One region of the Mesorhizobium sp. WSM4819 genome, then DNA from elsewhere that is predicted to be linked to it. Evidence: riboswitches for the same ligand, from Rfam matches in the RefSeq annotation. Region 1 holds a riboswitch; each other region holds the start of a gene.
The links. A riboswitch is a leader RNA that binds a small molecule or an ion and turns the genes downstream of it on or off. The one in region 1 is predicted to bind cobalamin.

Region 2: linked by a shared signal. The riboswitch ahead of AC0L18_RS27700 (ABC transporter ATP-binding protein) and the one ahead of AC0L18_RS07075 (CbtB domain-containing protein) in region 1 are both predicted to bind cobalamin.
Region 3: linked by a shared signal. The riboswitch ahead of AC0L18_RS13380 (aromatic ring-hydroxylating oxygenase subunit alpha) and the one ahead of AC0L18_RS07075 (CbtB domain-containing protein) in region 1 are both predicted to bind cobalamin.
Region 4: linked by a shared signal. The riboswitch ahead of metE (5-methyltetrahydropteroyltriglutamate--homocysteine S-methyltransferase) and the one ahead of AC0L18_RS07075 (CbtB domain-containing protein) in region 1 are both predicted to bind cobalamin.

Annotation. Positions count from the first base shown of each region.
Region 1 is NZ_JBVVQO010000005.1:110,655-118,172, forward strand. It holds gene AC0L18_RS07065 (methyltransferase family protein) at 1-259, opposite strand, end outside; gene AC0L18_RS07070 (heparan-alpha-glucosaminide N-acetyltransferase) at 256-1,248, opposite strand; cobalamin riboswitch at 1,675-1,884, shown strand; gene AC0L18_RS07075 (CbtB domain-containing protein) at 1,922-2,101, shown strand; gene AC0L18_RS07080 (CbtA family protein) at 2,117-2,881, shown strand; gene cobU (bifunctional adenosylcobinamide kinase/adenosylcobinamide-phosphate guanylyltransferase) at 2,904-3,401, shown strand; gene cobO (cob(I)yrinic acid a,c-diamide adenosyltransferase) at 3,403-4,017, shown strand; gene cbiB (adenosylcobinamide-phosphate synthase CbiB) at 4,333-5,301, opposite strand; gene cobD (threonine-phosphate decarboxylase CobD) at 5,300-6,355, shown strand; gene AC0L18_RS07105 (tyrosine phosphatase family protein) at 6,352-6,861, shown strand; gene AC0L18_RS07110 (creatininase family protein) at 7,020-7,518, opposite strand, start outside.
Region 2 is NZ_JBVVQO010000042.1:46,401-53,918, reverse strand. It holds gene AC0L18_RS27705 (AraC family transcriptional regulator) at 1-773, opposite strand, end outside; cobalamin riboswitch at 1,039-1,242, shown strand; gene AC0L18_RS27700 (ABC transporter ATP-binding protein) at 1,330-2,142, shown strand; gene AC0L18_RS27695 (ABC transporter substrate-binding protein) at 2,139-3,086, shown strand; gene AC0L18_RS27690 (FecCD family ABC transporter permease) at 3,116-4,132, shown strand; gene AC0L18_RS27685 (MarR family winged helix-turn-helix transcriptional regulator) at 4,213-4,710, shown strand; gene AC0L18_RS27680 (HlyD family secretion protein) at 4,707-5,885, shown strand; gene AC0L18_RS27675 (DHA2 family efflux MFS transporter permease subunit) at 5,899-7,428, shown strand.
Region 3 is NZ_JBVVQO010000012.1:33,067-40,584, reverse strand. It holds gene AC0L18_RS13385 (FAD-binding oxidoreductase) at 1-21, opposite strand, end outside; gene AC0L18_RS13380 (aromatic ring-hydroxylating oxygenase subunit alpha) at 45-1,292, opposite strand; cobalamin riboswitch at 1,406-1,608, opposite strand; gene AC0L18_RS13375 (DUF680 domain-containing protein) at 2,116-2,322, shown strand; gene AC0L18_RS13370 (DUF680 domain-containing protein) at 2,390-2,614, shown strand; gene AC0L18_RS13365 (DUF680 domain-containing protein) at 2,689-2,925, shown strand; gene AC0L18_RS13360 (ABC transporter ATP-binding protein) at 3,115-4,227, opposite strand; gene bglA (beta-galactosidase BglA) at 4,253-5,917, opposite strand; gene AC0L18_RS13350 (carbohydrate ABC transporter permease) at 5,922-7,076, opposite strand; gene AC0L18_RS13345 (carbohydrate ABC transporter permease) at 7,078-7,518, opposite strand, start outside.
Region 4 is NZ_JBVVQO010000008.1:132,111-139,628, reverse strand. It holds gene AC0L18_RS10305 (cytochrome-c peroxidase) at 1-64, shown strand, start outside; gene tdh (L-threonine 3-dehydrogenase) at 278-1,330, opposite strand; partial or broken gene metE (5-methyltetrahydropteroyltriglutamate--homocysteine S-methyltransferase) at 1,965-4,311, opposite strand; cobalamin riboswitch at 4,427-4,625, opposite strand; gene AC0L18_RS10290 (adenosine kinase) at 5,020-6,012, opposite strand; gene metK (methionine adenosyltransferase) at 6,122-7,300, opposite strand; gene AC0L18_RS10280 (serine hydroxymethyltransferase) at 7,354-7,518, opposite strand, start outside.

The DNA.
Region 1 (7,518 bases):
TCGGGTGGAGCGTCGTCTTTGCCCGGATCATGATGCGGATCGCCGAGAACCAGAGTGCGACGACGCCGAACAATGCCACCCAGCCGGCAGCGAACAGGATGTCGCCCAAAAGGCCGCCGATCCATGGCAGCGGATAAAGCAAGCCAAGCGCGATGCTGACGGCGATGGCCGCGACATAGATCAGCGGCGGCCACGGTATAAACCCCGGTTTTTGCTGTCCCGGTTTCTGTTGGCCCGGTTTCTGCTGATGGTCGGTCATTGTGCTCCTCCCTCCATCAAAGTGCCGTCGGCCTTGGCAGTGCAGGCGCCGGCGAGCTCGTCGAGATGCGCCTTCCATTCCGCAGCCTGGTCGTTGCGGTAGAGCCGATCAAGCGTGGCCTCGCCCTCGAGCGTATCGAGCATGCAGACACAATAGCTGCTGCAGAACTCCGTGTCGCGCGATTGCTCGCACGATGCCTGGCACTCTTTCAGGAAGGTGACCTGCCTGGTTTCGACCGCTGCCGGCATGACTTGCGAAATCAGCCAGAGCGAGCCGATCAGCACCGGCTGGTGGATCAGATAGAAGGCGAGGCTGTGCCGGCCGATAAAGACCAGCGGATTTGTCCAGCGGCCGGGCGTCAGGCCCGCCAGCCGCGTCAGCACGCCGGAGGCGAAGGCGAGTTTTGCCGCCGCGATACCGACAAGCACAGCGCCGAACCATGGAAACAGCGGGACATAATCGTTGGAGCGCGGGTTGGTTGCCGACAGGCCGACCCACCACAGGGCCGGATGATCGAAGATCTCGGACCTGAGGTAGAGCGGCGCGGTGATGACGAAAGCTGCGACAGCCAGCGTCAGCAGCGCCGGCAGCCGCAGAAACGCCAGGCCGAGCAGGCTGGCGAGCGCGATCTCGTGCAGGATGCCGAAGAAGATGAAACTGTCGGGTGTGGCAAGCCTGGTGGCGGCCGATATGGCGAGCGCCGCCCCGCCGACCATGGCGAAGCGTTTCCAGAAGCCGTTCCAGCGGATTTGCTTGCCATGGGCAAGGAACAGGCTGACGCCGACCAGGAACAGGAAGGTCGAAGCGATGCAGCGCGCGTAGAATTTCCACCAGCCAAAGGCAGTCAGGCCGGGATCGGTGTAGCCGAAGAATTCGAGATCCCAGGTGAAATGGTAGCTCGCCATGGCAAGCAAAGCGATGCCGCGGGCGACGTCGATAGCGACGATGCGCCTGGATCGGTCCTGAACGGCCGGCGTAGGAATGGTCATGGTCTCGCAATTCTGATTCAGTGCTGCAAGACGACTATCATGGTTGCCCCGGACAAAAGAAGACAGGGCCCATTGATGCCCAGGGCTTAGGCTAAAGCGCCGTATGCCGCTCGCAGCCAGTGGTCGAGGCCGGCGCCGCCCCTCATAGCCCTGCCGGGCGTTTCTCCCCGTAAACGGGGCGAAAGAGGCTGGCCGCAACGCCGGCTCCCTTCTTGCAACGCTGATGATTGGCGAGACCGCCGATGACAGCGCCCTCTCCCCGTTCTACGGGGAGAGGATGCCGGCAGGCAGGTGAGGGGCAGCGCGGACGATCGGCTTTCAACGTGTCAAGATCGCGGCGTCGAGGAACCAAGCTGGTCTGCCGGCACGGCGCATTCGCGCTGGTAGCTGGCGGAATTTGGTTTGCCGGGCGCGGCGATTCTGCCTATAGTCGCAGCCGTCGTCGGTTCCGTTTTGGAACCAAGAGGGAATGCGGTAGGGGCAAAATTCGCCCGATGCCGTGGCTGCCCCCGCAACTGTGTGCGGTAGTCCTCTCCATATGCCACTGAAGATTTTCTTCGGGAAGAGCTTCTTCGGGAAGGTGGGGAAGGGCGCTGATCCGCGAGCCAGGAGACCTGCCGGCGACAGGAGAACTGACTTCTATGCCCTCGGGTGGAGGGCGAAAGGACAAGACATGAATACCGCTTCCGTCTCGCTCGGCGCTTCCGTCTCCTCGCAGTCGCGTTTCGTGCAGTTGGCGCTTGCTGCATTTCTCGGCGTTTTCGTCATGGGTTTTGTCGGCTTCTCGCATATCGATGCGGTCCACAATGCCGCCCACGACTATCGCCATTCGATGGGCTTTCCCTGCCACTGACGAGGGGCTGACACCATGACACTGTTTCGCAACGTCGTGTTCATCGCGGCGATCGCAGGGCTTGTGGCCGGCGTCGTTCTCGCCTGCATGCAGGCCTACGCCACGGTGCCACTCATCCTCAAGGCGGAAGTCTACGAACAGGCCGGCGGTGGTCACACGCATGACCATGGTTTGTCGCCGGCCGCAGCAGGCAGTAATGCCATGAGCAGCGCCGTGCCGGCTGAAGCAGCCACCGCGGAAGAGGAAGGCTGGGCTCCGGCCGATGGCTTCGAGCGCTTCGCCTTTAACGTCGTTGCCAACGTCGTCACCGGCATCGGCTTTGCGCTGATCCTGGTCGCCGCTTCGGAATTCGCCGGCGGCATCGGCAATTGGCGACAGGGCCTGTTCTGGGGCCTTGCCGGCTTTGCCGTGTTCACGCTGGCCCCGAACCTTGGCCTGCCGCCCGAACTGCCGGCGATGCCGGCGGCCGATCTCGCCCAGCGCCAGATCTGGTGGACGGCAACGGTGGTGGCGACCGCGGCCGGTCTCGGCCTGCTCGCCTTTCGCAAGTCATTGCCGCTGGCGGTGATTGCCGTGGCGTTGATCGTGGCCCCGCATATTGTCGGCGCGCCGCAGCCCGACAGTTTCGAATCGCCGATCCCGGAAGGCCTGCACCACCAGTTCGTGGTGGCGGTGACGCTGACCAATCTGGTGTTCTGGCTGGTGCTCGGCGCTGTCGTCGGCTTGTTGCGCGGCCGCTTGACCGGCACCGCAACCAGCCTGCGCGACAGCCTTGCCTGATCGCGCTGCTCCAGGCAGCAAGCTGACCCTGGTCATCGGCGGTGCACGCTCGGGCAAGAGCGCGCATGCCGAAAGCCTGGTGAAGGCCTGTCCGGCGCCGTGGACCTACATCGCCACGGCGCAAGCCTATGACGACGAGATGCGCGAACGCATCGCGCTGCACCGGGCGCGGCGCGGCGAGGGTTGGACGACCGTCGATGCGCCGCTAGATCTCGTCGGCGCGATCGAGGCGCTGCCTGACGGCCGGCCAGTCCTGATCGACTGCCTGACGCTGTGGCTGTCCAACCACATGCTGGCCGAACGCGACATTGAGGCCGAATGCCGAGGGCTTGCGGATGTGCTGTCGCGGCCGCGCGGGCCGTGGTTCGTGGTTTCCAACGAGGTCGGGCAGGGCATCGTGCCCGACAATGCGCTTGCCCGCCGATTTCGCGATGCCGCCGGCCGGCTCAACCAGCAGGTCGCCGCCGTCGCCGGCACGGTGCTGCTGATGGTGGCGGGACTGCCGCTCAAGGTGAAGTGATATGACCGATATCGACGACAGGGACGAGCAACGCCACCGCGCCAAGATGGCCAAGCGCAAGGCGGTGCAGGACGCCGAGGTCGCGGCCAAGACGGTCGAGAAGGGACTGCTGATCGTCAACACCGGGCCCGGCAAGGGCAAGACCACTGCCGCCTTCGGGCTGGCGCTGAGGATGCTCGGCTACGGCAGGCGCGTCGGCGTCGTCCAGTTCATCAAGGGCAAATGGCATACCGGCGAGAAGGACGCCTTTGCCGCTTTCGGCGACCGGGTCGTCTGGAACACGATGGGCGAGGGTTTTACCTGGGAAACGCAGGATCTGAAGCGCGACATCGCCGCCGCCGAGGCTGCCTGGGCCAAGGTGCTTGAGCTGATGGCCGATCCATCGATCAGCCTGCTGGTGCTCGACGAATTGAACATCGCGCTGCGCTACGACTATCTCGATCTCGACACGGTGGTGGCGGCGCTGAAGGGCCGCCGCGAAAACCTGCATATTGTCGTCACCGGCCGCAACGCCAAGCCGGCGCTGGTCGATGCCGCCGATCTGGTCACCGAGATGGGAGTTACGAAGCATCACTTTTCCGCCGGCGTGAAAGCGCAGCAGGGCATAGAGTTCTGAGGTTTCGTTCGCGCGAGGGGCAGGGCAATGCTTCGGGCAGACGATGCATCCAACTTGTGTTGAAATGGCTAATTGTCGATCTCTGCGCCGCCCCTCATTGCCCTGCCGGGCATTTCTCCCCGTATAGTGACGGGGAGAAAGGCGCCTTCGCAAAGGATTTCGCCAATCGCCAGCGTTGCAGAATGGGTGCCGAGGCCGCGGCCAGCCCCTTCTCCCCGTCACTATACGGGGAGAAGGTGCCGGCAGGCGGATGAGGGGCTGCGCCAACCTCAAGCGATTGCCCTGAAGCAGCACATATTTGTTTGCTCGTGGACGTCATGCAACGATGACGATCACCGACAGCAAGCCGAACAGTCCCATCAGCAGAAAGTCGGCAACCCGATAGAGTCTTAGCGCTCGTCTGATGTCCACGCTCTCGACATCGCGGCGGCCGCCTTCACCCATGAACGCGTCGTCGACCATGACGCCGTCGTAGGAGCGCGGCCCGGCCAGCGCCAGGCCGAGCGCGCCGGCCATTGCTGCTTCAGGCCAGCCGGCATTGGGCGAGCGGTGCTTTTTCGCGTCGCGCCGCACGGTGCGCCAGGCGTTGCCGGCGTCAGCGTCTTTGACGAGGAAGGCGGCCAGCACGATGAGCAGTGCGGTCAGCCGCGACGCCGGCAGGTTGATCAGATCGTCGAAGCGCGCCGCCGCCCTGCCGAAGGCCTCGTGGCGCGGCGTGCGGTGGCCGATCATCGAATCGGCGGTGTTGGCGGCCTTGTAGGCGACGCCGCCGGCCAGCCCGCCGACGCCGATCCAGAAGACCGGCGCGACGACGCCGTCGGAAAAATTCTCGGCCAGGCTTTCGATCGCAGCGCGGCAGACACCGGCTCTGTCGAGCTTTTCCGGATCGCGGCCGACGATCTGCGAGACGGCAACACGACCGATGTCGAGTCCGCCATTGTCGAGTCCGTCGGCCACCGCCTCGACATGCTCGGCCAGGCTCTTCTGCGACAGCAGCGATGTCGCCAGGAGCGCGGTGAGGATCAAACCGGCTGGAATGCCCGCAAGCATGGTTTCCACCGCGAAAGCGATGGTGGCCGGCACCAGCACGATGATCAGCAGCGCATGAACACCGCGCCGGCGGCGCAGAACGTCGGAATCAGTATCGCGGTTGAGCCTGCGGTCGAGAAAGGATATCAACCTGCCGAACCAGGTGACGGGGTGGCCGATGGCGCCGAGCAGCCAGCTGGGATAGCCGACAGCGAATTCAACAAGCAGTGACAGGAAAGCGATCAGGATCGACATGAAGTCTCTTGATGGAGCGGCGGCAGTGGTGGATCACGGCGGAAGCCTTGGCCGGGCGAGGGCGCTTTTTCCGCATGCGCCACAGCCCTTCGTCGACCTCTCGACCGGTATCAATCCGCACTCCTATCCGTTTTTCGAGCTGCCCGCCACCGCCCTGTCGAGATTGCCGGAAGCTGCGCGGGTCCGTGATCTGGCCGATGTCGCGGCGAGCGCCTATGGCGCACCATCGGCGGCCAACGTGGTGGCAGCGCCGGGCACGCAGATCCTGTTGCCGCGCATCGCTTCGCTGGTCAGCCCCGGCAAGGCGCTGGTGCTCGGGCCGACCTATGCCGAGCATCAGCGGGCAGCGGCCATCACCGGCCATGCGGCGATGGAGGTCGACGATTTCGATGCCCTGGCAGGAGCCGACCTTGCCATCGTCGTCAACCCCAACAATCCGGACGGACGTATCATCGAATGCAAGAAGCTGCTTGCGCTTGCCGAAAGTTTGCGCGCCAGAGGCGGGTTGCTGGTCGTCGACGAGGCGTTCATGGATGTCGGCCCGCTTGGCGAGAGCGTGGCCGGCGATGTCGAGCATGGCGGCATCGTCGTGCTGCGCTCCTTCGGCAAGTTTTTTGGTCTTGCCGGCCTGCGGCTCGGCTTTGCATTGGCCGACGCGCTGACGGTCGAACGGCTGGAGGCCCAGTTCGGGCCGTGGGCGGTTGCCGGTCCGGCGCTCGAATATGGCATCCGCGCGCTTGCCGACAGCGGCTGGCAGGCCGAGATGCGGCGCCGTCTGGCCAAGGATGCAGCGAGGCTCGATGCGCTGTTTGGCCGCTTCGGTGTCCCGGTCGACGGCGGCACCACGCTGTTCCGCTATATCAGGCTGAGCGACGCCGCCTCTCTGTTTTCGGTGCTTGGCGAGCGCGGCATCCTGCTTCGGCATTTTTCCGGCCGGCCGGAGGTGCTGCGCGCCGGGCTGCCGGGCGGGGGCGAGGAATGGCAGCGGCTCGAATCGGCTCTTGCCGACTGGGCGCAACAGCGCCACGATAACACAAGCGAGGTCCAGCAATGATCCATGTCTGTTCGCTTTCAAAAGTCGAGGAAACCGTCGCGAAGACCGGGGCCGAGCGGTTGCTTTCGCTGCTGGCCGCCGGCACCGAGGTGACTCGGCCGGCGTCGATCGCCCAGGAAAACCATCTGCAGCTCGTCATGCACGATATCGCGGTGGCGCAGGAGGGCATGACCATGCCGGGCGAGGCGCATGTTCGCAACCTGCTCGATTTCGCGCGCCGATGGGATCGCGCAAGGCCGCTGGTCGTGCATTGCTATGCCGGTATCAGCCGGTCGACGGCCTCGGCCTACATCATCGCGGCGGCACTGGCGCCGCAGCGCTGCGAGGTCGAGTTGGCTGAGACGCTGCGTGCACTGTCGCCGACGGCGACACCCAATCCGCGGCTGATCGCGGTCGCCGACGCGCTGCTCGATCGCAACGGCCGCATGACGGGTGCGATCGAGGCGATCGGGCGCGGCGCCGAGGCCTTCGAGGGGACGCCTTTCGAGCTGAAGATCGACGGCTGATCCTAGTCTTGAGGAGAAGGGGCTGGCCGCAGCGCTGGCGCCTTTTTTGCAATGCCGGCGATAGGCGAAAACATTGATGAGGGCGCCCCTCGCCCCGTTTACGGGGAGAGGATGCCGGCAGGCAGGTGAGGGGCGGCGCGGCGCTGGCGAAAAGCCTCCTAGGCCAGCCAATCTGCAAGCTTGGCCTTGCGCACGTCCTTCAACAGGCTGATGAAACCGTCGGCTTGATGGTTGGCGGTCAGCCGGCCCTTTTCGGCCGTTGCAATGCTGGCGTCGCCGACCACGCCGTTCGGGTTGAGATCGGTGGCGATCCAGGCGAAGGCGTGCGTTCCGGTGTGGCGTAGCAGCGAAAATTGCTTTTCGGCGCGGGCGACGTTGGACACGAAATTGTCGGCCTTTGCCATGTCGACGAGATCCGGCCGGAAATGCAGCATCAGCGAGGTCTCGACATCGCCGCCATGGATGCCGTGGCTATCCTCAAGCTCGGTGTACAAGCCGGCCGGCCGGCCAAAGCGCTGCCAGCTCGTCTTCACACCCAGCATCTTTGCCCGCACGCGCAATTCTCGCGTCATGATGCCCATGATCTCCTCGTTGCCGCCATGCGAGTTGACGACGATCAGCTTCCTTAACCCGGCCCGTGCGACCGACAGGCCAAGC
Region 2 (7,518 bases), on a different contig from region 1:
GGGCCGTAGCGCTCGAATTCGGGCGCGTCGGCAATCTTGTGCCCGGAGGCCGGCAGCCATTTGTTCCAGATCGTGTTGACCGTGCGGCGGATGGTCGAGATGTGGTCACGATGGGCGAACACGGCGTACTTCTGCGCCGGCACGCGCACGCGCGAAAACTCCTTCGGCAGGTCCGAAAAATCGGACACCTCGACGCCGGCGATATAGTCGAAATTGCCTGCATCGTCGCCGTTGACGCAGACGCCATAGGCGACGTCGCCGACCTCGCCTGGAATGTTGCCGACATAGGGGCCGAACCTTTGCCACTGCATCGGGATGCCGGCGCTGGTTTCGCAACTGTAGCGCTCGCCAAGACCGGCGATGAGGAACGGCCGGCTGGTCTCAAAACGCGGCGGCTCGAGATTGGTGAGGAAGGACTGGTCCATCAGGATCGGCTCCACGAGATCGAGGTTTTTGAGCGAGCCTTGCGCGCGCACCAGTTCCGGCGTGGTGCCGAACTGGTCGCGGAAGGCGCGGGTGAAAGCCTCATGCGAGGCATAGCCGGCGTCGAGCGCGACCGAGAGAATGTCCGGTGCGCCGGCGGCGAGCCTGCGCGCCGCCTCGGTCAGGCGGCGAGAACGCAGGTAGCCCATCACCGAACGGCCGGTCGCCGCGCCGAAAGCCCGCGTCACGTGAAAGCGCGACACGCCGCTGCTGTTGGCGACATCGTCGAGCGAGATGGATTCCGGCAGATGGCTTTCGACGAACCACAGCGCTTTCTCGGTCGGGTTCATACGGCTCCTTGCTGTGGGACTGTGCATTTGGCCGGCTCATAGTGCCGCGTCCTGATGGAGGCAGTTTGATCGAAATTGCGCACCGCGCAATGCGACGCTGGTCGGCAAGTCGGAGGCGTTGGGCGAAGGGCTTGACGGGAGCAGGCGTTGTCCTTAGGTAGTAACGTTATTACATTACGAGATTCGGTATGCTCGTTCTGACAAGACCATTGCTCGCGGGGCACTCCGAACCCCGGAAACTTATTGCGCTGGGATTGGCGGAAAACTAGGGTGGCTGACTGATGGTCCCCAAGCCGAAAGGCGAGGGGTGAAAAGGGAACACGGTGAGATCGTCGGATCGAGGCCGTGGCTGCCCCCGCAACTGTAAGCGGCGAGCAAAATCCGAAATGCCACTGGCCGGCAAGGCTGGGAAGGCAGGATGGCGCAAGGACCCGCGAGCCAGGAGACCTGCCATCGCAGAGTTGACCGGACGGGGTGTGCCGGGAGGAGACGTGGACATCGGTTCTTGTCGGCCGGTCCAGCTTCCTTCCGTCGCCATTGAGAAAGTGACGGTAAGTTGGACGCCTGCCAGCCTCTTCTTGAAGCGCGTGAACTGAGCGCCACGGCGAATGGCCAGCGCCTGGTCAGTGCGGTCAGCCTTTCGGTCGCGGCGGGAGACCGCCTCGCCATCATCGGCCCCAACGGCGCCGGCAAGACGACGCTGCTGCGCATGCTATGTGGCACGCTGCGGCCGAGCGCGGGAGATGTGAGATTTTCCGGACGCCGGCTGGAGACATTTCCGGCCGCCGAGCGGGCGCTGCACATGGCGGTCGTCGGCCAGACCGATCAGCCCGATCCGCGGCTTGCCGTGATCGACTACGTCGGACTTGGGCGAGTCCCGCATGCCGGCTTGCGACGCAGGAGCGAGCAACGCGACATCGTCGTCGAAGCGCTTCGCAGAACCGGCCTGCTGCCGCTGCTCGGCCGCACGATCGGCTCGCTATCGGGTGGTGAGCGGCAACGCGCCCAGCTGGCGCGCGCCGTCGCCCAGGAGCCGAAAATCCTGTTCCTCGATGAACCGACCAATCATCTCGATCCGCGCGCCCGCAGCGAACTTCTCGAACTTGTATCGCAGTTTGGCATGACCGTCGTGGCGGTGCTGCATGATCTGTCGCTGGTCACGCCATTTGCCACCAGCGTCGCGGTGATGAACGAGGCCCGCCTGCAGGCACTCGCCGGTCCGCGCGAGGCGCTGACCAAGCAGTTGATCCGCGAGATTTTCGGCGTCGAGGTGCTTCGGCTGCGCCATCCCACCGAAGACCGCGAACTCACGGTGTTCGAAGTCCCGAACCGTGCCTCTTCTGATCTAACCAAGGAGCAACATCCGTGAAACGCCTCGCACTCTCTTTTGCCTCTCTGGTGCTTGCCCAGGCCGCCTTCGCTTTCCCGGTAACAGTCGACAGCTGCGGCACACCGCTGACGTTCGACGCCGCGCCGAAGCGCGCCGTCATCCAGGATATGAACATGGCCGAGATGGCCTTCGCGCTGGGGCTGCAACCGTCGATCGTCGGTCTGACCGGCATCACCGGATGGTACAAGGTCGGTCCGGAATTCAAGGCCGGGCAGGGCGCCATTCCGGAACTCGCACCGAAATACCCGACGCTCGAAAACCTGGTCGCGGTCGAGCCCGATTTCTTCCTCGCCGGCTGGTATTACGGCATGAAGCCGGGCGGCGAGGTAACGCCAGATACGCTGGCGCCGCACGGCGTCAAGACGCTGGTGCTGACGGAAAGCTGCGTCCATCTCGACAACAACCGCCCCGCCGCCTCGATGGACCTGCTCTACGGCGACATTGAAAAGCTGGGCAGGATTTTCGGCAAGCAAGCCAGGGCGGAAAAACTCGTTTCAGGCTGGAAAGCGCAACTCGCCGATATCACGGCAAAGGTCGGCGACCGCGAGCGGACGCGGGTGTTTCTCTACGACTCCGGCGAAGACAAACCCTTCACATCAGGCAAGTTCGCGATCCCCAGCGCCATGATCGCCGCTGCCGGCGGCGACAACATCATGGCCGACATGCAGACGAGCTGGGGCAACACGGACTGGGAAACGGTCGCTTCCCGCAATCCGCAGTTCCTGATCCTGCTCGACTATCAGGACGGCGGCGGTTACAGGAAACTGCTCGACTTCCTCAAAGTCCATCCGGCAATGAAGGAGACCGACGCGGTCCGGAATGAGCGCTTCGTCGCGCTGCGCTATGCCGAGCTGACGCCCGGACCCGCCAACATCGAGGCGATCGGCAAGATCGCCAGCGCGATGCACCCGGAAGCCTTCTGAGTTTGCGCCACAGGGCGTTCGAATTGGCCATGGCAGCAGGAGCGGCAGCAATCGCCGCTCTTGCTCTGCTGTCGATCGCCTATGGATCGACAGTCATAGCGTTGAGCGACGTGGTTGCTGCGCTCGGACATGCGGCCGGGCTGGATGGAGACCTCGTGCCCGGCTCAGTCGGCAATATCCCGGTCGCCAAGATCCCAATTGCCAAGATTGTCGTCGATCTCAGGCTGCCGCGCACCATCATGGCGATCTGTGTCGGCGCCGGGCTGGGCGTCATCGGCGCGCTGCTGCAGACGGTAACCCGAAACGACCTCGCCGATCCGTTCCTGTTCGGCCTTTCCTCCGGTGCGGCGGCGGGTGCTGTTTCCGTCATCACCATTTTTGGCGACCGTTTCGGCATCTGGACGTTGCCGGTTGCCGCCTTCACCGGCGGCATATTGGCCGCCGGCATCGTGCTTTTGCTGGTTTCGCGGGTGAGGGGGCAAGGCCCCGAACGGCTGATACTGGCCGGGCTTGCCGTCTCGTTCATGTTCATCGCCTTGACCAACTATCTCGTCTTCGCCGGAGACCAGCGCGCCGCTCACTCGGTTTTGTTCTGGACGATGGGCGGGCTCGGCCTGGCGCGATGGGACAATGTCGGGCTGGCTGCTCTTGGCGCGTGCACCATTCTTGCTTATGGCCTGTGGAACCATCGCAAGCTCGACGCCTTCCTGGCCGGCGAGAATGCTGCCGAAAGCCTCGGCGTGCCGGTTGTGCGGATGCGCAGGACGGCGTTTCTCGTCGCTGCCTTCTCGACGGCGATCCTGGTCTCGGTCGCAGGTGTCATCGGTTTCGTCGGGCTGATGATCCCGCATCTGTCCCGGCCCCTGGCAGGCCCGTTGCATCTGCGCCTGATTGCAAGCTGTGCCCTCTTCGGAGCGATGCTGCTGCTGGCAAGCGATCTTCTGGCGCGCACGCTGCTGCCGCCGCAGGAACTGCCGATCGGCATCATCACCAGTTCGGTCGGCGCTTTCTTCGTGGTCACCATGCTCATTCGCAATCGTTCATGATGGGCTGCCATGCACACTTGCCGGCTTCTGGCACAATGCCGCGTCTTGAATAGTGAGCACGCTTATAATATATGCCGCTCATGGTTTCCGACGGCATCGACAGATTGGGTTTTTTGATCCACGACGTGCAGCGCCTGATGCGCAAGCGCTTCGAGGCGCGCGCCAGCGGGCTCGGCCTTTCCTCGGCGCAATGGCGGCTGATGGTCCGCGTCGCCAAGGAAGAAGGCATCACCCAGGCCCGGCTCGCCGAGCTTCTCGAGATCGAGCCGATCAGCGTGTCGCGCCTGGTCGACCGCATGGAGGAGGGCGGCTGGATCGAGCGCCGCGCCGATGCCGCCGACCGCCGCGTCCGCATGATCTTCCCGACCGCCAAGGCGAGCCAGGCCTACGCTGAGATCAAGAGCCTTGCTGGCGAAGTCTATGAAGAATCGCTGGCCGGCGTGTCGCCGCAAGATCGTCGCGTCCTGATCAAGGCACTGGAGACGATGACCAGGAACCTGGCGGACGGCGAGCCGGCGCCGGGCGAAAATGTCGAGAGTGGCGAAAAAGTCGAGAGTGCAGAAGGCGCAGCAGCATGAACGCGGTAGCCAAGGTAGATGAGAATGCGACCAAGCTGGAGTTGGAAGCTCCCGCGCAGCCGGCGGCAACTCCGGTTACGGCCGCTCCGCAGCTAGCGCCGGCGCCGGTGGCGCCGAAGAAGAAGCGCCGTGCCGGCCGCATGCTTTTGATGTCGGCGCTCCCGGTGGCGCTGATCGCCGGCGGCAGCTACGTCTGGGTGACCGGCGGCCGTTACCAGGAGACCGAGAACGCCAATCTGCAGCAGGCCAAGGTCACGATCGCCGCCGATACGGCCGGCCGCATCGTCCAAGTCGACATTTTCGACAACCAGTCCGTCAAGCAGGGCGACGTGCTGTTCGCCATCGATGCCGAGCCTTACCGGATCGCATTGGCCCAAGCTGACGCGGCGGTGGCCGGCGCGCGCCTCAATGTCGAGCAGCTGCGTGCGGCCTATAGCCAGGCGGAAGCGCAGGAGAAGTCGGACGCCAGCCAGGTCGACTATGCGCAGTCGCAATACGACCGGGCCGCCGACCTGGCCCGCAAGGGCATCAACGCCGAGTCGTCGCTGGACGAGGCCAGGAACGATCTCGACAAGGCCAAGCAGCAATTGGCCGTGGCCGAACAGGGCATCCTCAGCGCCAAGGCGGGCCTTGGCGGCAATCCCGATATCGAGACCGACAGGCATCCGACCGTGATGGCGGCGCTCGCCACGCGCGACAAGGCTGCCTACGATTTGGCGCAGACCACGGTGAGGGCGCCGGCCGACGGCATCATCAGCCAGGCTGCCTCGTTCAAGGTCGGCCAGTATGTCGGCTCGGGTACGCCGCTGTTTTCGCTGGTCGAGACCGGCGATACCTGGATCGATGCCAATTTCAAGGAAACCCAGCTCACCAATATGAAGCCCGGCCAGACGGCTGAAATCGTGGTCGACACCTACCCGGGCCGGACGTTCGAAGCCACCGTCAAGGCGATCGGCGCTGGCACTGGAGCCGAGTTCTCGCTGTTGCCCGCCCAGAACGCCACCGGCAACTGGGTCAAGGTCACCCAGCGCATTCCGGTGCGCCTGCAGCTGGCCGATGCCGACGCCAGGATGGCGCTGCGCACCGGCATGAGCGCGACCGTCACGGTGGACACCGGCGTTTCCCGCGGGCTTCCGAGCATCTTCGGCCACGCCGCGGCGGGTGAAGCGCAATAGACGCCTCAACGTCATGAGCACGCCAGAAGCCTTTCGCGAAGTGCCGCATCGCGGCCTGATCACCATTGCGATCATGCTGGCGACAGTCATGCAGGTGCTCGACACCACCATCGCCAATGTCGCTCTGCCGTCGATGGTCGGCGACCTTGGCGCGTCGGCCGACACCATCAACTGGGTGCTGACCTCCTACATCGTTGCCGCCGCCATCATGACGCCGGTGACCGGCTGGCTGGCCGACCGCTTCGGGCGCAAGGAGCTGTTCCTGACGGCGGTGGTCGGCTTCGTCGTCTTCTCCATGCTATGCGGCGTGGCATGGAGCCTGGAGACCATGGTGCTGTTCCGCCTGATGCAGGGCGTGTTCGGCGCGGCGATCGTGCCGCTGTCGCAGACCTTCCTGCTCGACATCAACCCGAAGGAACGCCACGGCCAGGCGATGGCGATCTGGGGCGCCGGCATCATGGTCGGGCCGATCATCGGCCCGACGCTGGGTGGCTGGCTGACCGAGAGCTTCAACTGGCGCTGGGTGTTCTTCATCAACCTGCCGATTGGCATCATCGCCTTTCTCGGCATGGCCGCCTACCTGCCGAACATCGCCAGACGCGTGCGCGGCTTCGATTTCTTCGGCTTTGCCATGCTCTCGCTCGGCGTCGGCGCGCTGCAGCTCATGCTCGACCGTGGCGGCGATGCCGACTGGTTCTCCTCGGCCGAGATCTGGATCGAGCTTGGCCTCGCCATTTCAGGTTTCTGGATGTTCACCATTCATCTGCTGAGCGCCGAAAACCCGTTCATCGACCCGAAGATATTCCTGGACCGCAATTTCGCGACCGGACTGGTCTTCATTTTCATCATCGGCGTCATCCTTCTGGCCAGCCTGGCGCTGCTGCCGCCGATGCTGTCGACGATCTTCGGCTACCCGACCATCACCACCGGCGTGGTGATGGCGCCGCGCGGCGTCGGCACGATGATCTCGATGCTCGTCGTCGGGCGCATCATGCACAGGATCGATGCCAGGCTGCTGGTGATGATCGGACTGGGGCTTACGGCGCAGTCGCTTTACACGATGTCGGGCTTCTCGCCGCAGATGGACAACTGGCTAATCCTGACCTCGGGCGTCATTCAGGGCCTCGGGCTGGGCCTGGTCTTCGTGCCGCTCTCCACCATTGCCTTTGCCACGCTCGATGTGCGCTTCCGCACCGACGCTACGGCGCTGTTTTCCCTGGTGCGCAACATCGGCTCGTCGATCGGCATCTCGATCGTTTCGGTCATGCTGGTGCGCAACACGCAGATCAACCACGCCGAGCTCTCGGCCTATATCAATCCGTTCAACCCCAACCTGTGGGCGGCCTCGCCGGCGGCGGCGGGCGGCGATCCGGCGGCGCTGTCGCAGATCGACGGACTGGTCAACCAGCAGTCGCTGATGATCTCCTACATCAACGACTTCAAGCTGATGATGGCGGTGACGCTGGTGGCTTTCCCGCTGGTCTTCCTGCTGCGCAAGCCGCAGAAGGCTTCAGCGGCTGCACCCGCCGCGCCTATGGACTGACCTCTGGGACCGGCGCAGCGGGCCGAACCGCCTGCCGAGATTTCACCGGCAGGATCGGCGATCTTCTGCGATGGGGCCTGCACGAGATTG
Region 3 (7,518 bases), on a different contig from region 1:
GTAGAGGCCAAGGTCAGTCATCGCATTCATCCCCTTGACCTCGTTCAGGCGACGCTGCGCAGCGCCGGCCGCCCGGCCTCGGCAAGGCGCGGCCCGATGAAGGAGGCGTACCATTCGACGAACTGGATGACGCCGCCCTCATGCAGTTCCGAATAGGGGCCGGGCTCATAGGCCGGCGACAGGATGCCGAAGGCGTTTTCCTCGACAATGCGACGGTCCTGGTCGTTGGTCTCGGTCCAGACATGGGTGAGTTCGGCGAGGTCGTAATCGACGCCTTCGACCGCGTCCTTGTGGACAAGCCATTTGGTGGTGACGGCCGTTCCCGTGGCACTGATCGGCAGCACGCGGAAGGTGACGGCATGATCACCGAGGATATGGTTCCAACTCGTCGGATAGTGATAGAGCAGCAGCGAGCCGATACGGTCGGTCGAAACGCTGTCGGAAAGGTTCTTCTTCACCGCGCGTCGTCCCGTCATCGTGTAGCTGACGGCGTCGCGCAGCAGCGGCGCGCGGGTGGCGCGATACTGCCCGGCCGGATCGATGCGGAACTTGCTCGGCAAGCCCGCCGCCTCGCATTTCGCCCAGTGCGCGAGCATCTCTGGATCGCTGTCGGCGCCCTGCACGCCGGTCACGGTCGGCGCTTCCGGGAATGTCTTGCAGAGTTCCGGATGGTTGCCGGCGCAATGGTAGCACTCGCGGTTGTTCTCCCAGACGAGCTTCCAGTTGCCCTTCTCGACGATGGTCGATTCGAAGGCGATTTTTGCCTCGCGCAGCCGGTGCGGCAGCAGGTAAGGCTCGATCATGGCGCGCATCGGCGCGAAGTCGGCCGGCTCGTTGGCCAGGCAGATAAAGATGTAGCCGGCAACGCTTTCGCAAGCCACCGGCTTCAGGCTGAACTGGCTCTTGTCGAAGCCGTCTGCCATCTGGCGAGCAAACAACAGCCGGCCGTCCAGCTCGTAGGTCCACTGGTGATAGGGGCAGACCAGCTTCGCCGCAGTGCCCTTGTCGGCATTGCAGACACGGCTGCCGCGATGCCGGCAGGAATTGTGGAAGGCATTGATCTTGCCTTGCTGGTCGCGGACCAGCACGACCGGATAGTCGCCGATCTGGGCGGTGATATAGCTGCCAGCTTTCGGCAACTCGCAATCGTGGCCGATGAACAGCCAGTCGCGATACCAGATCAGCTCCATGTCGAGCTTGAAGAAATCTGGATCGGTGTAGAAGGGCTGCTCGAGCGAATAGCCTTGCCTGCGGCCGTGCAAGAGCCTCAGCATGTCGTTGCGCGCGTCCATGTCCTGTCCTCGTGTAAGGACTGAACTGGTGGTGATGGAGGGAGGACCGTTTGCACGCCGGCGACAGGGCCGGACGTGCATCATCCACCTCTTGACCGCCCACCGCGATCAGTCGAGTCTGAAAATCTCGGGCTGGTTTCCGGGCTCTGGAGTGTCCTTGCGGACTCGTCGCGACACCTTCCCAGGCTTGTGGCCCAGTGGTCTCCCGTTGCGACTTGAACTCCACCACCGTTGCGGGGGCAGCGCCGGGTTCTGACCGGCTTCCCAATTCTCCGCTTCGTCGTCACCAAGCGGCACCTGAGATGGCGTGATCTAATCATGCCGGCCGGCTGACTGCCGGCATGAAAGCGACATCGTATCCATGCGGCGCGACACCGCCGGCGAAACCTGCAGGTTTATATCTGCAGGGCTGAAACCCCACTTTGTCGGCGGCCATTGTCGGCTGCCGTGACATCGAATCCGACCCGCGGCGGAGACCAGGAAGGTTAACAGTTTACAAAAGTGACTATTAGCCGCTTCTAAAATCGAACCGAACGGTTCGTTTCTGTTGACAATGCGTACAGCATGCTGTGAACGCAGATCCGCCAATCCGTCAAATCATGAATGGCTAATTTTGAATAAGATATTGAAAACGAACCATAAAACCATGGTAGTAGATGCCTCTGGCACAATTTCAAGGTGTAGATTCTTGGTCCACACGGAACAACTTCGTGATTGGAATCCGCCGAATGGCCTTCCCACATCGGGGCTGTCCGAACGACGCGCGCATCCTCCCAAGACACGCCGCTAGACGGACTGAAGACCAAGATACTGGAGTACTAAAATGAAAAAGATCGCTCTTGCTGCCGTCGCCGTTCTGGCCATCACCGGCAGCGCCTTTGCCGGCAGCGACCATTATGGGTCCGACGCCGCCAACCAGCCGACTGCTTCGGTCGACAGCTCGTATACTGCCTCTGTCCAGACGCCGGCTCACGCTGAAAAGCAGCCCGTTGGCCAGGGCGCCGACCGCAACCTTTTCGGCAACAATTAGCAGCTGGTCCCAAACAGCAAAGTGGCGGTCCGCCACTCGGGATCTGAGGAACTCAGGAGTATTTGAAATGAAGAAGCTCATTCTTGCCACCGCCGCCATTGTGGCCATCTCCGGCAGCGCTTTTGCCGGCAGCGACAACTTTGGATCGAACGGCGCCAACCAGCCGGCCGCTGCGGTCGACAGCAACTCGTACACGGCTTCGATTCGGAATTCGGCTTCGGCGCAGAATCCGGTTCCGGCTGACGAGAAACCCGTCAACGGCAGCGACCGTAACCTGTTCGGCAACAACTAACAGTGCGTTCCAACAGCGGCGGCGGCATTTGCCCGCCGGGCTGGCGGAACCAAGAAAATCCAGGAGTTTTGAAAATGAAGAAGATCGTTCTTACCGCCGCCGCGCTTTTGATTGCTGCGGGCGGCGCTTTTGCCGGTAGCGACAACTTTGGCAGAACCGACATCAACAAGCAGGCGACCATCAACGTCGACAACACGCAGACTTCTTCGGTACGCAATACCGGCTCGCCGGTCTACAAGCTGCTCAACTCGTCGGGCGACGTACAGAAGTCCGCCCCGCAGGGCAGCGACCGGAACCTGTTCGGCCGCTAGCGCATCGGCCCGAAAATCGGTTCCGATTCTCGGAAAGCACGATGCGCAGGTTTAAAGTGTTGGAGCGTACCTTTGTGCGTCCACTTGGACGCACGTCTCACTAACAGCGACCGGAACGCACAAGAGTGGCGGCTTGCCCGCCGCTCTCGTTTTTGGGTCACCAAACATCCATCAGTTCGGCTGCTGCTCTCAGGCTGCCTTTGCTTCCGCTTTGTGGAGCGTGAATGAATGTCCGTCGGCATCGAAAATATGCAGGTCGCCGGCATCGGCATTCAAGCGCAGCGCAGCGCCGCGCTTGACCCCGACATTGCCTGGCAGCTTGGTGACCAGCGGCAGGTCGGCGCGGCCGATGTCGACATAGACGAGCTGGACCTCGCCGAGTTGCTCGACATAATCCACCGTTCCCTCGAAAAGATAATCCGCACCGGTGGCGATCGTCAGATCTTCCGGCCGCACGCCGAAGCTCACCGCAGCGCCCTTCACCGACGCCGGCGTGGCGATCGGCACCGTCGCCTTGCGCCCGCCGACATGACTGACGATGGTCGGGTCGCCTGATTTGTCGATCGTCGCCGGCAGGATGTTCATGGCCGGCGAGCCGATGAACTGGGCGACGAACAGATTGCCGGGTCTCTTGTAGAGCTCCATCGGCGTGCCGACCTGCTCGATATGGCCCTCCTTGAGCACCACGATGCGGTCGGCCAGCGTCATCGCCTCGACCTGGTCGTGGGTGACGTAGATCATCGTTGTAGCAGGCATCGATTCCTTGAGCTTGGCGATCTCGATGCGGGTGGCGACGCGCAGCGCCGCGTCGAGGTTCGACAGCGGCTCGTCGAACAGGAAGACCTTGGGGTTGCGCACGATGGCGCGGCCGATGGCGACGCGCTGGCGCTGGCCGCCCGACATCGCCTTGGGCAGGCGGTCGAGATATTTGGTCAGCTGCAGGATTTCCGCCGCCTGGCGCACCCGCTTGTCGATCTCGGCCTTGCTCTCCTTGCCGATCTTCATCGAGAACGCCATGTTGTCGTAGACAGTCATGTGCGGATAGAGCGCATAGGACTGGAACACCATGGCGATGCCGCGCTTCGACGGCGGCACGTCGTTCACCACCTCGCCGTCGATCTTGAGCTCGCCGGAGGTGATTTCCTCAAGCCCGGCGATCGACCGCAGCAAGGTCGACTTGCCACAGCCCGAAGGGCCGACGAAGACGATGAACTCGCCCGACTTTATGTCGAGGTCGATGCCATGGAGAATGTTGAGATTGCCGTATGATTTCTTCACTTGCCTTAGCGTGACATCGGCCATGGGTTCCCTCCAGTGAATTGCAAATTCAGTCGATACGCCCGAACCAGGCGCCGTAGCCGCCGAGGCGGATAAAGCCGGCGTCAGTCTGTCCCGAAAACCCGTGCCCCGGCAAGGGCTGCAGCGAGCGTCCGCCGAGATTGACTTCGGCCGGTCGGCTGCCGAGATTGAAGGCGCAGACGATCTGCTCATTGCCCTCGCGGCGCGTGAAGGCGACCGTATCGCCCTGGCTTTCGATGAACTCGATCTCGCCCTTGGCCAGCGCCGGATACAGGTGGCGGAAAGCGAGAAAGCGCCGGTAGTGTTCGAGCAGCGAGTTGTCGTCGCCCTGCTGCACATCGACCGCCTGCGAAAGGTGCTTGGCAGGCACGGGCAGCCAGGGCTTTGCCGTGGAGAAGCCGCCATTGCCGTCGGCGCCATTCCAGACCATCGGCGTGCGGCAGCCGTCGCGGCCCTTGAATTCCGGCCAGAACCGGATGCCGTAGGGGTCCTGCAGATCCTCGAATTGCAATTCCGCTTCGCCAAGACCGAGTTCCTCGCCCTGGTAGATGCAAACCGAGCCGCGCAGCGACATCAGCAGCGCCGAGATCACCTTGAGATAAGCGGTCTGGTCGGCCTCGCCGGCCGCCCAGCGCGAGGCAGTGCGCATCACGTCGTGGTTGGAGAAGGCCCAACACGACCAGCCGTCGCTGGCGACCTCGCCAAAGGCTTCCAGCACCGAACGCACCTTTGCCGCGCTGATCTTTTCGGGCGCCAGGAAGTCGAATGAATAGCACATGTGCACGCGCTTGCTGCCGGCGGTATAGGCCGCCACCACCTCCAGTCCGCGCTGCGAATCGCCAACTTCGCCAACCGCCGCCGTCGCCGGATATTCGTCGAGCAGGGCGCGGAAGCGTTCGAGGAAGCCAAGGTTTTCGGGGCGGCTCTTGTCGTAGAGATGGTCCTGGTAGTTGTAGGGGTTGACGGAAGGAGCGGTCTGGTCGTTGCGCTGTTCGGGGGGCAGCGGCGGATTGTCCTCGAGGCCCTGGCTGTGGAAGTAGAAATTGATGGTGTCGAGGCGGAAACCGTCGACGCCGCGCTCCAGCCAAAAGCGGGTGACATCGAGCAGCGCGTCCTGAACTGCGCGGCTGTGGAAGTTGAGATCGGGCTGCTCGGCCAGGAAATTATGCAGGTAATATTGCTGGCGGCTGGTGTCCCACTGCCAGGCCGAACCGCCGAAGATCGACAGCCAGTTGTTGGGTGGCGTGCCGTCGGGCCTGGCGTCGGCCCAGACATACCAGTCGGCCTTCGGGTTGGTGCGGCTCGAGCGGCTTTCCTTGAACCACGGATGGATGTCGGCGGTATGCGACAGCACCTCGTCGATCATCACCTTGAGCCCGAGCCTGTGCGCCTCGGCGGTCAGGGCGTCGAAATCGGCCAGCGTGCCGAACATCGGATCGACGTCGCAATAGTCTGATACGTCGTAGCCGAAATCCTTCATCGGCGACTTGAAGAACGGCGAGATCCAGATGGCATCGACGCGGAGCGCCGCGACATAGGGCAGCCTGCCGATGATGCCCCTGAGGTCGCCGATGCCGTCGCCGTTCGAGTCCTGATAGCTGCGCGGATAGATCTGGTAGATCACGGCACCTCGCCACCAGTCGCGGTCGACGGCGAAGTCGGGACTCAACGTCGCTTTCACAGCGGATTGCATGATCTCAGCCTCCCTTCACCGAGCCGGCGAGCAGCCCGCGGACGAAATAGCGCTGCAGCGAGAAGAACACGATCAGCGGCACGACAATGGTGATGAAGGCCGATGTCGTCAGGATCTCCCAGTCGCCGCCGCGCGAGCCGAGCAACGCGTTGAGCTTGGCGGTTAGCACGATCTGGTCGCCCTCGGTGCCGAGGAAAACCATCGCGACCAGCAGATCGTTCCACACCCACAGGAACTGGAAGATGGCGAAAGAGGCCAGCACCGGGAACGACAGCGGCAGCACGATCTTGACGAAGATCTCGAAATCGCTGGCGCCGTCGATGCGCGCCGATTCCATGATTTCTCGTGGCAGGCCGGCAATGTAGCTTCTCAAGAGATAGATGGCGAACGGCAGGCCGAAGCCGGTATGCGCCAGCCAGATGCCGAGATAGGTTTTCGACGGCACGCCGAAGAAGCTGCCGACGCCGTTGTAAAGCTTCAGCAGCGGGATCAGCGACATCTGCAGCGGCACGACCAGGAGCCCGATGATCACCGCTATGAGCAACGCCCGGCCGGGAAAGCGCATCCAGGCCAGCGCATAGGCGGCGAACGCCGCGATCAGGATCGGGATGACGGTCGCCGGAATGGTGACGGTCAGCGAATTCATGAAGGAGCGGCCGATACCTTCCGAAAACAGCACCGTATTGTAATTGTCGGTGGTGAATTTCGGCGGCGCCGACGAGGCGTAGTAGACGCGCTGGCCACGCTCGCCCTCGAACGGCTTGGTCGAGGTCATGACGAAACTGCCGTCGGGGTTGAGCTGCAAGGTCTCGCCGTCACCGAGATCGGCTGTGGTGCCGGCGGGATATTGCGTCGGCGCCGACGACTTGACGCCAAAGGCGCTGATGTCGCGGGCCGGATCATCGCCGAAGATGTTGCCCTCGAGGACGAACTTGCCGTCCTTCTCGACTTGCGCCGAGGCGGGTGGCAGCCGCCCCGCTTCCGTCTGCGTGGAACTGGCGAACGAGTTCCACCAGCCCGAGGCGATGATCTGGTCCTTGTCGCGCAGCGACGAGACGAGAATGCCGAGCGTCGGGATCGTCCAGATCGCGACGAAGAGGAAGACCGCGATATGGACGCCGAAACGGCTGGCAAAGGACTTTCCGGTCGAGACGGCCATCTCAATGTCCTCCCGTCTCTTTGTTGGCCTGGCGGATGTTCCAGATCATGATCGGAATGACCGCGATCATGATGATGATGGCGATGGTGGCGCCACGGCCGAAATCGCCGCCGCCGCGGAACATCCAGTCGAACATCAGATTGGCCAGCACCTGGCTGTTCCATTGGCCGTTGGTCATCGTCAGCACGATGTCGAAAACCTTCAGCACCAGGATGGTGATGGTGGTCCAGACGACGGCGATCGTTCCCCATATCTGCGGCACCATGATCTTCCAGAAGATCTGGAACGGATTGGCGCCGTCGATGACGGCCGCCTCCAGCGTCTCCTCGGGAATGCCCCGCAAGGCAGAGGACAGGATGACCATAGCAAAGCCGGTCTGGATCCAGATCAGGATGATCATCAGGAAGAAATTGTTCCAGAACGGCAGCGATATCCAGACCTG
Region 4 (7,518 bases), on a different contig from region 1:
ACCGGAGATCACATATCCCATCTTACCGACTGAAACGCCCACAACACCTCGGCCTCGATCCTAGGCAGTGGGAAAGCAGACGATCGCGGCGGGCCTGTGAGCATTTCCTTGCCCGATCTGGGCGAATTGCCACGAGCGTCGCCGATTTGGCCGCGATACGTCGCCGACGATTGAGCGGCGCACGTCGGGGGAGGAGCCACTGCTTTTGCACAGCGATGCCCCTCGCGCGGAGATCGACGGCAGCCAGGGTGGCGTTCTCGTCAGCACCTCCGCAAAGTCACATCGACCAGTCGCCCTGCCAGTCAATCACCACCTTGCCCGAGCTGCCGCTGCGCATCGCGTCGAAGCCTACTTGAAAATCAGCAATGCCGATGCGGTGCGTGATCAGGCCGCTGACATCGAGCGGGCCCTGCACCAGCGCGATCATCTTGTACCAGGTTTCGAACATCTCGCGGCCATAGATGCCCTTGAGATGCAACATCTTGAAGATGACCTTGTTCCAGTCGATCTCGAAGCCGGTCGGCGCGATGCCCAAAATGGCGATCTTGCCGCCATTGTTCATGGCGTCGATCATGTCGCGGAAGGCGGGTGCCGCGCCCGACATTTCGAGGCCGACGTCAAAGCCTTCAGTGATGCCGAGCGCCGGCATGACGTCGCGCAGCTTTTCCTTCGATGCATCGACAACGTGCTGGACGCGGAGCTTTTTCGCCAGCGCCAGCCGCACCGGGTTGATGTCGGTGATGACCACTTTTCGCGCGCCGACGCACTGCGCCACCAGCGCACCCATGATGCCGATCGGCCCGGCGCCGGTGACCAGCACGTCCTCGCCGACGAGATCAAAGGACAGTGCGGTGTGAACCGCATTGCCCAGGGGATCGAATATTGCGGCGATCTCATCGGGCACATCGTCGGGGATCGGCACGACGTTGTGCTGCGGGATCGCCAGATATTCACCGAAGGCGCCCGGCCGGTTGACGCCGACGCCGAGCGTGTTGCGGCACAGATGCCCCCTGCCCGCCCGGCAATTGCGGCAGTGGCCGCAGACGATGTGGCCTTCGCCCGAAACACGCTGGCCGAACTTGTATTCGGTGACCGCCGCACCGAAGTCGGCGACTGTGCCGACGAATTCGTGGCCGGTCACCATCGGCACCGGCACGGTCTTCTGCGCCCACTGGTCCCAATTGTAGATGTGGACGTCGGTACCGCAGATCGCGGTCTTCTTGATCTTGATCAGAACGTCGTTCGGGCCGATTTCCGGCACCGGCACTTCTTCCATCCAGATGCCCGGCTCGGCCTTGGCCTTGACCAGCGCCTTCATCATGTTCGACATCAGATGCTCCTTACACCTTGGTTGGTTCTACTCCTCGCCGCTCCTCCGGTAGCCTAAACAACGGAAAGGTAGGCTCGGAGAGCACATCCTGAGATCTTTGGATCGATCGTAATGTTGGCGGCTGCTTTTGTGTCGAGCAACACTTCACCGCGACCCGTGCGCGTGAAAACCTGTTCCAGCGAACCTTAGCGGAAGCGGAGCAAGCGCCATGCCAGATGCAGCCAAGTTTCAATCAAGCGATGAGGAATAGTCGCAGCTTGCGGTTAGGCGGTATTGCTATTTTGTCGATGTCCGCCACATGCGACCGATGCTCTCGATGGTCGAGCTCGCCGCCGATATCTCGATGTGCCGGTGCACCGGCGGCATCGTTCGCCCTCGGTGAAGTGTCTGTTGACCGCTGGCGGGAGGCAGAAGCTCATGGACAGAGCCGCCTTCCTCCATTTCGTGGCGAAATCATCCGTCCTCGGACCAGAAGCGGCTTCCCAGATCCTGCCCCGCCGCTCAGCCGTCCAGCGGGCCTTCGGCTGGACGACAAGGGTGGGACTCGCACGCGTCGACCGACTTGCGCGCGGCTTTCGATGGCGTCCTTTCTTCCTTAAATATCCGCGAAGCCCGCGGGTCACATGTTTGCCCGTCACAGTGGCCCAGCGGCCTGCGCCTGCACTTTCTCCCGCAATGCGCATGCTGCAGCGACCATGTTGATGAGGGCAGGGCGGACCTCCTCCCATTTCCTTGTTTTGAGGCCACAGTCCGGATTCACCCACAATTGGCCGTCCGACAGTCGCTCGCGGGCAAGTTGGGCGAGTATGCAAAATCTCGCCAATCTCCGGGACACGTGGTGAGTGAATGTCGTAGACGCCAGGACCGATTTCGTTCGGATATTCTGACTTCGTGAAGGCGTCTAGCAGTTCCATTTTGGAGCGCGACGTCTCGATCGAAATCACGTCCGCGTCCAGTTCAGCGATCGAGTCGATGATCTCATTGAACTCAGAATAGCACATGTGGGTGTGAATTTGGGTCGCGTCCGCTACACCCGTTGAAGCGAGCCGGAAGCATTCGACAGCCCAGCCGAGATAATGTTTCCAGCCGGACTTCCGCAGGGGCAAGCCTTCGCGAAACGCGGCCTCATCGATCTGGATCACCCTTGCGCCAGCTCTTTCCAGGTCGGCCACTTCATCGCGGATGGCGAGCGCGATCTGGCGGCAGACCTCGGCGCGGGGTACGTCGTCGCGCACAAAAGACCAGTTAAGAATCGTCACTGGGCCTGTGAGCATGCCCTTCACCGGTTTTTTCGTCAGCGACTGGGCAAATTGCCACCAGAGGACCGTCATCGGATTGGGCCGCGATACGTCGCCGAAGATGATGGGAGGGCGCACGAGCCGGGAGCCGTAACTTTGCACCCAGCCATGCTGGGTGAAGGCGAGGCCGGACAGCTGCTCGCCGAAATGCTGGACCATGTCGTTTCGTTCGAACTCGCCATGTACCAGCACGTCCAGCCCGATCTCCTCCTGCCAGCGGACCGCCGCCTCGGTCTCCTTCTTCAGGAAGGCCTGGTAATCGACATAGCTCAGCCGGCCCTTCGCATGAGCGGAGCGCGCCCTGCGCACCTCGGGCGTCTGCGGGAAGGACCCGATCGTCGTCGTCGGGAACGGCGGCAGGCCGAGCGTGTCAGCCTGGACTCTGGAACGCTTGGCAAATGCGCTCTTTCGTTGCTTCATAGCGCCGTCAATGCTGATAACCCGCCCATGGACGAGCGGATCATGGACCTTTCCAGACATTGCGCGCGCCGCGGCCGCCTCGGCAGAAGCTTTCAGTGCGCCTGCTGCGGCCTCCCTGCCTCCGGACAAGGCTTGGGCCAGCACGAGCAGCTCTTCAGTCTTGTGGGCGGCGAATGCCAGCCACGAACTGACGTCCACATCGAGCGCAGTCTCCATCCGCAGGTCCATCGGCACATGAAGCATCGAGCAGGAAGGCGCAATCTCGACGCGATCCAGCGGCCAGCCGGCAACGATCGGCTTGATGCGGTCGAGAATGGCAGCTAGGTTCGCGCGCCAGACATTGCGGCCGTCGATCAAGCCAAGTGAGAGCACCAGATCCTTCGGTGCGAGCCGACCAACCGTCTCCAACTGCTCGGGAGCGCGCACGAGGTCGAGATGTAGGCCCGCCAGGCGCAGCGAAAGCGCGGTCTCCAGATTGTCCCCGAGCGGCCCGAAATAGGTAGCCAGCATAATTTTCAACTTGGGCGCGGCTTTCGACAGCTGGCCGTACGTGAATTCGAAGGCAGCTCGTTCGTTCGGGCTAAGGTCGAGCACAAGCGCCGGCTCATCAATCTGCACCCAGTCGGCCCCCGAGAGCTCCAGCCTCCGCAGGAGTTGATCGTAGACGGGCAGCAGCCGCGGTAGGAGCGCTATGGGATTGAAACACTGGTCGGGAGACTTCGCCAGCTTGAGGAAGGTGACCGGTCCAAGGATGACCGGGCGTGTATGGGCGCCGAGCTCTTTTGCCTCCAGAAAGTGATCGACTGGTTTCGTCGACGAGAGGGCGAATGCCTGATCGTTGCTCAGCTCCGGCACGATGTAGTGGTAATTAGTGTCGAACCATTTGGTCATTTCCATCGCGGTTACGCGCTGGCCCTGAACTGCATGCCGGTGACTGGCGCGTCCGCAACCCGCGGCATCGCCTTGCGTCCCGCGCGCCACCGCGAAATAGATGTCGAGCGGGACCTCGCCGCCCGTCCAGCCGTAACGAGATGGCACGGCGCCGACCATTGCTGCGGTGTCGAGCACATGGTCATAAAGTGAGAAATCGTTCGACGGGATTTTCGACACGCCGCGGTCGTGCTGCTCGCTCCAGCTGGCGGCACGGAGTGCCTTCGCCGTCGCCAGAAGGTTGGCGGCAGAAGATTTTCCGGACCAGTAGCTTTCGAGCGCGAACTTCAGTTCTCGCCGGCGACCGATACGCGGCACGCCAAGCGTTGCTATGGGAACTTGCTGGGAGACATTCATTCCATACCCCGATGCTTGGGGCGGGGACAAGGAAGGCGCTAGCAGGCCGGCATGAACGCCGAGCTGCCGCGGCCACCAGACACCCCGCCCGTGGACGTTGTTCACCGTGGCAGGTCTCCTGGCTCGCGGGTCACAGCCTCTGCCCCGTCTTCCCGGGGCAGTTCGCCCCAGTGACATTGGTGGGTTGGCTCGCCGCTTACAGTTGCGGGGGCAGCGCCGGATTGCACCGGCTTCCCTCTTAGCTCCGCTACGGCAACGCCTTGCGGAGAACCACGACATGCGGACAATCGCAGCAGCTCGCATTGTTGTCAATGACGTATAAAGAAATGTTTATGTGTTTATGTGAACCGTTCACCTGCGGCGTGTTTCCCAAGTCGCAGGTCGCAGTAGAGCTGAGCCATTTGCGCCACTCGCCGGTCTGCGCAGGCTGTGCCTGGCCGCTCGGGCAATCTGCCAATCTACGATCTCGGCTCAAAACGACTTTCGTCAAAAAAGGGCGTGTTGGCCATCATGATCGGCCGGCAGTACTGGCCCGAAGTGCGACAACGTCCTGAGCCTCAACAATCAGAAATTCGGAGAAAAACCGCCATCCTTCACGCAGGCACGCGACATTTCGATTTACCCGCGCCTGTCTGGACAGCCTGCACAACGGCAAGGTGGGCAGCACCTCGCGGAAATGCTCCCCTACAACAGCCCCGCCTGCGTGGCCTCGCGGCGCAAATTCTGCCGCGGCCTGGGGCCGATCTGCTGGATCACCAATCCGGCCGCCAGTGAGCCAAGGTCGCCGCAGGTCTGCAGGTCGCGGCCTTGCGTGTAGCCATGCAGGAAGCCGGCGGCATAGAGATCGCCGGCGCCTGTCGTGTCGACCAGTTCCTTTATTGCGGTCGCCTTGATCACCACCGTTCCGCCGCCGCGCACGATCACCGAGCCCTTTTCAGAGCGGGTCACGGCAGCGATCCGGCAATCCTTGCGGATCTGCGCCAGCGCCTCGTCGAACGACGCCGTCTGATAAAGCGATTTGATCTCGTGGCTGTTGGCGAAGACGATGTCGACCATGCCCGAACGCATCAGGTCGAGGAATTCATCGCGGTAGCGGTCGACGCAGAACGAATCCGACAGTGTCATTGAGACTTCGCGGCCTGCCGCGTGCGCCAGCTTCGCCGTCTGCCGGATCGCTTCCTTGGCGCGCGGCGGGTCCCACAGATAGCCTTCGAAATAGGTGACCGCCGCACCCGAAGCCTTGTCTGCTTCGACGTCCTCCGGCCCGAGCTCCATGCAGGCGCCGAGATAGGTGTTCATCGAGCGCTCGCCATCGGGCGTGACGAAGATCATCGAGCGCGCCGTCGGCGGCTCGCCGTTGAGCGGCTTGGTGTCGAAAGCAACGCCCTGCGCATGGATGTCATGGGCATAGATTTCGCCGAGCGGGTCGTTCGAGACCTTGCCGAAGAAGGCGGCGCGACCGCCGAAGGAGGCGACGCCCGCCGCCGTGTTGCCGGCGCTGCCGCCGGAGGCTTCGATCGCCGGGCCCATGCGGCTGTAGAGCAGTTCGGCGCGCTGTGTGTCGATGAGGTTCATCGCGCCCTTGATGATGCCGTTGGTCTCGAGGAATTCCTCGTCGCACTGGGCGATGATGTCGACAATGGCATTGCCGATGCAAAGCACGTCATATTTCGGCATCAATGTCTCCGCCAAAAACCCGAGCCGGCTTCTTGCCACGTCAGGGCCGGCCTGTTTTTGGCGAGTGTGGAATGGGTCGCCCTATGACGACGCATCCGATACCCTTGCATCACGCAGCTGCCGGTCCTGCCTCACGCAACAGGTCGTCAGCTCTGTCCGTCTTTTCCCAGGTGAACTCCGGCTCTTCGCGTCCGAAGTGTCCGTATGTCGCGGTCTTGCGGTAAATCGGCCGTAGGAGATCAAGCGCCTTGATGATGCCTTTCGGCCGGAGATCGAAAAGCTCAAGGACGGCGCGCTCGATTCTTTTTTCATCAATCTTTGCGGTTCCGAATGTATTGACGAGGACAGAGACCGGCGCGGCCACACCGATCGCATAAGCAAGCTGAACCTCGCACACCTCCGCAAGTCCGCTGGCAACGACGTTTTTTGCGACGTACCGCGCCGCATAGGCGGCCGACCGATCAACCTTGGACGGGTCCTTGCCCGAAAAGGCACCGCCGCCGTGACGCCCCATGCCGCCGTAGGAATCGACGATGATCTTGCGGCCGGTGAGCCCGCAATCGCCGCGCGGCCCACCGACCACGAACCGGCCTGTTGGATTGACCAGGAACCTTATCCTCGTCGTATCCAGATCGTCGTGAGGCAAGACCGGCCTTATGATCTCCTCAATGACGCCTTCGCGCACCGTGGCTTGTGAGACCTCCTCGTCATGCTGCGTCGACAGGACTATGGTATCAAGCGCTACCGGGCGCAAACCCTCATACCGGATGGAAACTTGAGATTTAACGTCCGGGCGAAGCCAGCCAAGGCGTCCGGTTTGGCGCACCTCTGCCTGTTTTTTTATCAAATCGTGAGCAAGTTGGATTGGCAACGGCATCAACGTTTCGGTCTCGTTGCACGCGTACCCGAACATGAGGCCCTGATCCCCCGCTCCCTGCTCGAGATCCTGCCCTCGTCCCTCGTCGACGCCCTGGCTGATGTCAGGCGACTGCTCGGTCAAGGCCAAGATCAGGGCGCAACGCCGGCCGTCAAAGCCGATCGCATCGTTGTCATATCCAATGTCCAAAATGATATCGCGGGCAACTTGGCTGTAGTCGATATGCGCGTGACTGGTGATCTCGCCAGCCAGAACGACCATCCCTGACTTCACCAACGCTTCACAAGCGACACGAGCCTTAGGATCCTTGCGAAGGATCGCATCGAGGACGCCATCTGAGATATTGTCGGCCATCTTGTCGGGATGTCCCGCGCCGACGGATTCGGAAGAGAACACGAATTGTCTGGTCATGAAATGTCCTCGCTTCAAACGTTGGAATTGATGTGACAGTTGATCCGGCCGTCTTACCTGTCGGAGATGCCAGGCACGTCGAACGCAGCGCAGAAGTCGGCAACGTCTCTGCGCACTCTGGCATGCACGTCCGAATCATCGGGCTGGCGACAGACCAGGTCGATGAAAGCGGCAATCTGCACCATTTCCGCTTCGCGCATGCCCACAGACGTCACTGC